One region of the Colwellia sp. MB3u-55 genome, then DNA from elsewhere that is predicted to be linked to it. Evidence: riboswitches for the same ligand, from Rfam matches in the RefSeq annotation. Region 1 holds a riboswitch; the other holds the start of a gene.
What was found. A riboswitch is a leader RNA that binds a small molecule or an ion and turns the genes downstream of it on or off. The one in region 1 is predicted to bind thiamine pyrophosphate.
Positions count from the first base shown of each region.

Region 2: another riboswitch for thiamine pyrophosphate. It lies ahead of thiC (phosphomethylpyrimidine synthase ThiC); the one in region 1 lies ahead of H4J66_RS10695 (TonB-dependent receptor).

Region 1 covers NZ_JACGUS010000114.1:148,876-152,310, reverse strand. Annotated here, with positions in the region: gene H4J66_RS10705 (SHOCT domain-containing protein) at 1-1,064, opposite strand, end outside; gene H4J66_RS10700 (single-stranded DNA-binding protein) at 1,110-1,760, opposite strand; TPP riboswitch at 1,880-1,998, shown strand; gene H4J66_RS10695 (TonB-dependent receptor) at 2,089-3,435, shown strand, end outside.
Region 2 covers NZ_JACGUS010000116.1:99,439-102,873, reverse strand. Annotated here, with positions in the region: gene H4J66_RS12470 (M1 family metallopeptidase) at 1-874, opposite strand, end outside; TPP riboswitch at 1,050-1,171, shown strand; gene thiC (phosphomethylpyrimidine synthase ThiC) at 1,277-3,238, shown strand; gene H4J66_RS12460 (FAD-dependent oxidoreductase) at 3,246-3,435, shown strand, end outside.

The sequences.
Region 1 (3,435 bases):
TGGGCAAGTTGCCAATTTTTTGAATCATTAATAAGATATAAGACACTTCCCACAGACGCTTCTAGGTTTCGCCCATAATAAGGGAAAATATTTCCATGAGTCCCTTGAGTAGATTTCAGCGGAAAAACAAGGTTGTTTTGGTAAGAATCTCGCCAGTCAGCACCTTTATCAGCAACAACAACTTGGTGACCGCCATCGTAGTCATGTTCTACGAGTAATGCGCCATAATGTTTTTTTGACCACGAAAAAGAACTAATGCTTTGAGCACCTAAAATAAAGATCTCATTGTTAACGTCGTTTGTTTTCATAAAAGGGTTACTACTTGGCACCCTATAATTTCTTAAGCCCAATTTTTCAGGATTAATGCGTAACACAACGCCAGAATATAAAGCGCCTTCGCTAGCGTTGGCTAAGCTAGCGTTACTGTCAGACAAAGCAACAAGCATTAAGCCATAATCATCGTGCCATACTTTATTATATGGATTAAAGGCAATTTTCTGTATTTGGTGTGTGGCAGTTGGCACCGCAATTCTCAGCACTTCTCTGCGTTGCTGCACATCAATTTTAATTGCCGCTGTGTTGTCGTATTGCCACTGCGTTATCACAGCGTCAAATGGCAATGCAACCGGATCGGCTAATAGCGTTAATCGCGCAACATTATTGTTTATTTTAGCGGGCTCAATATGTGCAGTAAAAAAGTTTTGAAAGCCAGTTTTATCTGCTAACAAAAAACTGGGGTGAAACGTTAGCGCGGTTAATTCAACTTGTTTATCGGTAGTATGATTATTTAAAGGTAAGCTTGCTAAAAAAGTGAGCTTGGCATTATTAAGTAAAGACAATTCGCCAGCAGCGTTTGCAATTAAGTATTGCTGCTTATTCTCACTATTAACAGGTAATGCAATAACGGTTGTTTTATTAGTTGAACTTAGGCTAGGTAGCTGGGCTAAAACTTCGAGTCGAACTTCTTCAGCAACCGTAGTTAAGGGCGTTAATAGCCAATAAAAAGCCAGCAACATTAGAAGTGCTTGCGTAGTTATTTTTTTTATATAATGAAAAACGTCCATATTTTGCCAACAATCCTAATTTTATAAAATTATAGGTAATCCGTTTTAATGTTTCAATAAAATGACTTGGTGTGAATCAATAAATTGTGATTTTTTACTATCATTGAGATAGCTTAATCTTCCGTCGACAACTAATTGGTCGCCTAGCTCGGCTTTATCTTTAATATAATGTGCTTGTTTGCCCCAGATATGTACCGAACGTTCGATAGAAATATTTTGGGTTTGCTGTGTTATAGGCGAATACACTAAATTATTAACGGTTAAGTTAAGCGCGACTAATTCTTTATTATTCTCGGTTAGTACTAAATTAATGTCGCTGCTTATTTCACCACTCATATGCACTTGGTTTATTGACTGGGCGTAACCCTTTGCAAATGTTTGTGCATAAGTGGCGTGTAGTATTTCACGGTTAGCTTTTTTACTATTAAGTAAATAACCTTGCACTAAAATAATATCACCCTTTTGCGAGTGAATAAGTGAACGATCAACAATATCACCAATAACTTTAACCGTATGATAACTCGTCCATTCTTTAAACTGTTGGCTCGTTTTGTCAAACCATCGGCTATGGGTTGCTAATACCAACTCAGCTACAGCAAGGACTGGGTTTGCTTGATAACGAATATCAGGCTTAGCAACTAAATTTCCTAATAAGGTTACTGAACATAAATGATTTTGGCTTAGATGATTTGTCATGGCAATTTAATAAAAAAAACTATAGTGCTAATTTACTGAAAATCATCAGATTAAGCAAATACATGACATTAAACAACCATAATTTTTCTGTACTTTGATGATAAAATTGTTAGTATGCCGAACAAACCAAGGGGTGCAATAAAAAGCTGTTGTTAATAAGCTTTTGTATTGCTGAGAATTTTTACCCTTAATACCTGAAACGGATAATGCCGGCGTAGGAATGGTTAATATGTTGAATATTTATCGTAAACACTTTGTGTAAGTGCTTACTTACGGTGTATTTGCCTTATTGCTCTTTTTTGCTTGCATGCCATAAAAAGAGCCCAGTATGAATTTTATAAAATCTCCTATTTCAATCGCGGTAACAACGACTTTATTGACTTTTGCCAGTGTCACACAAGCAAATGAGTCAAATGATATTGAGCGTATAACTGTCACTTCCAGTTTTAATAAGCAATCTTTAGCGCAAGCACCTACTAGTATTGCAATCATCGACCAACAAAAAATAGCTGAGCAGGGCATTCAACATTTTGAAGAAGTTATTAATGGTGTCGCCAACTTAAATTTCTCTGGTGGAACATCTCGTCCGAAATATTTACAAATTAGAGGCGTCGGTGAACGCTCTGAATACCGCGGTGCGCCAAACTCATCAGTGGGCTTCATTGTCGACGATATCGATTTGTCAGGCTTGGGCATGGCAGCTTCTATGTACGATGTTCAACAAGTTGAAGTCTTAAGAGGTCCACAAGGAACACGTTTTGGTGCCAATGCGCTTGCGGGTTTAATTTACATAAAATCAAAAGACGCAACAGAATTACCCGAGCATGGTTTTAAAGTAACATTAGGCAATGACGACTTAATTAATGTTGCCGGTTATAGCTCTGGTGCTCTCACTGAATACTTAAATTACCGCATATCACTAGAGCAACATCAACAAAACGGTTATCGCGACAATCTTTATTTAAATAGAGATGATACTAATGGCATTGACGAGTTTTCTGGAAAGTTCAAATTGCAATATACGGCAATAGAAGATTTAAGTGTTGATTTTACTTATATATTTGCGGATAACGATAATAGTTTCGATCCTTGGACATTAGATAACAACGGCTTTAATACGATCACGGACAATCCAGGTGTTGATAATCAAAAATCGCATGGTGGGGCACTAAAATTTAGTTTTGAAGGTTTGTCATTTGCAAAATTCGAAGCGATAAGTAGCTATACCACGACAGAGCATCAGCACGCTTATGATGGTGATTGGGCAAACGCAGATTATTGGGCAAGTAAAAATTGTGATGGTGCGCCATGTGAATACAGTTACCTTTGGGACAAACGCGCCGATAGAGATGTATGGTCACAAGAGTTTCGATTATCATCAAATGACGCTTCAAGAATTTTCGACAATACAACTGCTTGGCTAGTGGGTACTTACATTAGCAAAATGAATGAAGATAACGACCTTGACTCTTTTTATAATGGTTGGGCAGACGAAGTACTAGACTCTACATACTCAGCTAATAATTATGCAATTTTTACCCAGTTAGACAGTGTTCTTAACTATGGCCATGAGTTATCAGTAGGTTTGCGCGTTGAAAAACGTTCAACCGATTATAGCGATAGTGCTGGCGATGAGTTTGAACCGTCTGAAACCATGTGGGGTGGACACGTCGCA
Region 2 (3,435 bases), on a different contig from region 1:
AAGGACCAAACCAATGCTCGAACGCTTCAATGGTTCGTTTTGCTTCTTTAAACTGTTTTCTTGCTTTCGCTAAGTTTTCCCGTAAAACATAGTAGTCCATATCAAGCTGACCTTTTTCACCTTGATACTTTTCACCAAAATGAACATAGTCACCAATGTTAATATTGACCCCATAATTATTGATAGGATTGACAACTTGCCAATGATAAATTTTTGTTTTATCAATTTTATTGTGTTCAACTTTAATTAATCGGCCATTAGACACATCCATTAAATGTTCTGGCACCTCAACACTGATTAATACGCCGTTGTTGGGCTCGTCGGCAGGATGATCTTTATTTGGCCACCAAATACTAGAGCCAATGCCTTGATTTGAAGTGGCAATAAAGTCGAGACCATTACTGTCTTTCTTCCAAGTAATACCACCATCCCATGGGGCGTTTTTTGCGGTAACGGGCTGTCCAGAGAAGTACATAGTTATCTTCTGCTCTGAGCCTATTTCTTGCTTACTGGCTGGGGTGATAAAATAAGAATAGCCATCTTGCTCTACTTCAAGCGCTTTACCATTTTGGTGCACTTTCTCAAGCTTCATTGGCGCTTGTAGCTCTATTTGTAAACGTTCACCTTTAGCTAGCACGTTATAAGTCATGATGTTTTTACCTGAAAAAAGCTTAGTTTCAGGGTCAACTTTTACATTAAGATGATAATGAATTAGATCCCACCACATTCTTTCTAGTGTTATTGAGCCACGTAATTGTTCTTGATGCGTTATCTTGCCACTTTCTTGTTGCCAATTACTCGCGCTAACATGCCCAGCAAAAACCATAGCGCAAACTAAGCCAGCAAGTGAAGTCGTTATCCGTTTTTTTATCATTGTTATTGTCCTAACACTCTCTCGTACACAATATACTAGCATTGTGTAATATAAATTGTGAACCCTAAAAAGGGTAAGGTCTATCAACCACTCACATTGTTATCTAAAAAATTAATTATAACTAAATACAACATTATGATTGCGTATTTTGAAACTAATACGATAGAATCACCATAATTACTTGTCGGAGTGCTGAGATTATTTCTAAAGAAATATTCAAAGCTGAGATCGCGAAAGCGGGATCCGTAGAACCTGATCAGATTAATATCTGCGTAAGGGAACAAGGTAAAATATAGCGGTTAAAGCATTAATATTTATTCCGTTTTATTTTTTCCTCACTCTACACTTCGTCTTTTTATTACTGCATTTATAACAAAATGCAACTTATTAAAAGGCAGCATAATGACCAAACCAGCTAAAAATCTCACTCGCAGAGAACGTCGCGAACAAGCTGAAACATTTTTAAAAAACGTTTCAGATCAATCATTCCCAAATTCTAAAAAAGTTTATGTGCAAGGTAAAATCCACGATATCAAGGTAGGTATGCGTGAAATCACCTTGTCTGATACTTTATTAGCGGGTAACAAAGATAAGCCAACCTACGAAAAAAATGAACCACTTTGCGTCTACGATACCTCAGGTTTTTATACCGATGAAAGTGTCGATATAGACGTACACAAAGGTATCCCTCGCCTGCGTGAAAGTTGGATTGATAGTCGTGGTGATGTTGAGCTATTAACATCAAATAGCTCTACTTATGCTCAACAACGTTTAGCTGACGATGGTGTTGACGCAATACGCTTTGAACACTTACCTAAAATGCGTGTCGCTAAAAAAGGTCAAAACGTTACCCAAATGCACTATGCTCGCCAAGGGATCATTACCCCTGAAATGGAATATATTGCCATTCGTGAAAATTTAAAACGTGAGGAGGTCAAAGATAAAACCTTACTACTACAACATAAAGGTCAGTCATTTGGTGCCAGTATTCCAGCGCAAATTACCGCAGAGTTTGTCCGAGATGAAGTCGCGCGTGGCCGAGCAATTATTCCGGTAAACATTAACCACCCAGAATGTGAGCCGATGATTATTGGCCGTAATTTTTTAATTAAAGTAAATGCCAATATTGGTAATTCGGCGGTGACATCTTCCATTGAAGAAGAAGTAGAAAAACTGGTTTGGTCAACCAAGTGGGGCGCAGACACGGTAATGGATTTATCAACCGGCCGTAATATTCATGAAACCCGCGAATGGATCATGCGCAATTCACCAGTGCCCATTGGTACGGTACCTATCTATCAAGCACTAGAAAAAGTAAATGGCGTGGCAGAAGACTTAACCTGGGAAATTTTCCGCGATACCCTTATCGAACAAGCCGAGCAAGGTGTTGATTATTTTACCATTCATGCCGGTGTATTATTACGCTATGTTCCAATGACCGCTAAGCGTGTTACCGGTATTGTCTCACGTGGTGGCTCAATTATGGCAAAGTGGTGCTTAGCGCATCATAAAGAAAATTTTTTATACACCCACTTTGAAGATATTTGTGAAATATTAAAGCAATACGATGTCTCGTTTTCACTCGGCGACGGTTTACGCCCTGGCTCGGTTGCTGATGCCAATGATGAAGCACAATTTGCCGAATTACATACCTTAGGCGAATTAACTAAAATTGCTTGGCAACATGATGTTCAAACGATAATTGAAGGTCCCGGGCATGTGCCACTGCATATGATCAAAGCAAATATGGACGAGCAACTTAAACATTGTGGTGAAGCTCCTTTTTATACGTTAGGTCCGTTAACGACTGATATTGCACCGGGTTATGACCATATTACTTCGGGTATTGGCGCCGCTAATATTGGTTGGTACGGTTGTGCCATGCTCTGTTATGTCACTCCTAAAGAACATTTAGGCTTACCCAATAAAGAAGATGTTAAAGAAGGTTTAATGACCTATAAAATTGCAGCCCATGCCGGCGATTTAGCAAAAGGTCATCCGGGGGCGCAAATTCGCGATAATGCGATGAGCAAAGCACGCTTTGAATTTCGTTGGTACGATCAATTTAATATCGGTTTAGACCCTGAAAGAGCCAAGGCTTATCACGATGAAACCTTGCCACAAGAATCGGGTAAAGTTGCCCACTTCTGCTCTATGTGTGGGCCAAAATTCTGTTCGATGAAAATATCTCAGGAAGTACGTGATTATGCCGCAGGTCTTGAAGCCAGCAATAAAATAGAAATACAGTTACTTGACGAAGTGATTGTTTTAGATGCAACGCCAACCGATATAGCACAAGGCATGGCTGAAAAGTCGGCTGAATTTAAAGCGACCGGTAGTGAAATTTACCATCAGGTGAAGTAGTCAGCCGATGACTATTTCTAAGCAGATCCCTAAACCTACTCAAATCTGTGCCAATATCGTTGTTATTGGCGCAGGGTTAGTGGGTCGTTTAATGGCATTGTCTTTGGTTAATCAAGGTCATCAAGTGACCTTGATTGATAAAGATAATAAACAAGGCCACCAAAGTGCCGCTTATGCTGCTGCCGGTTTATTAACGC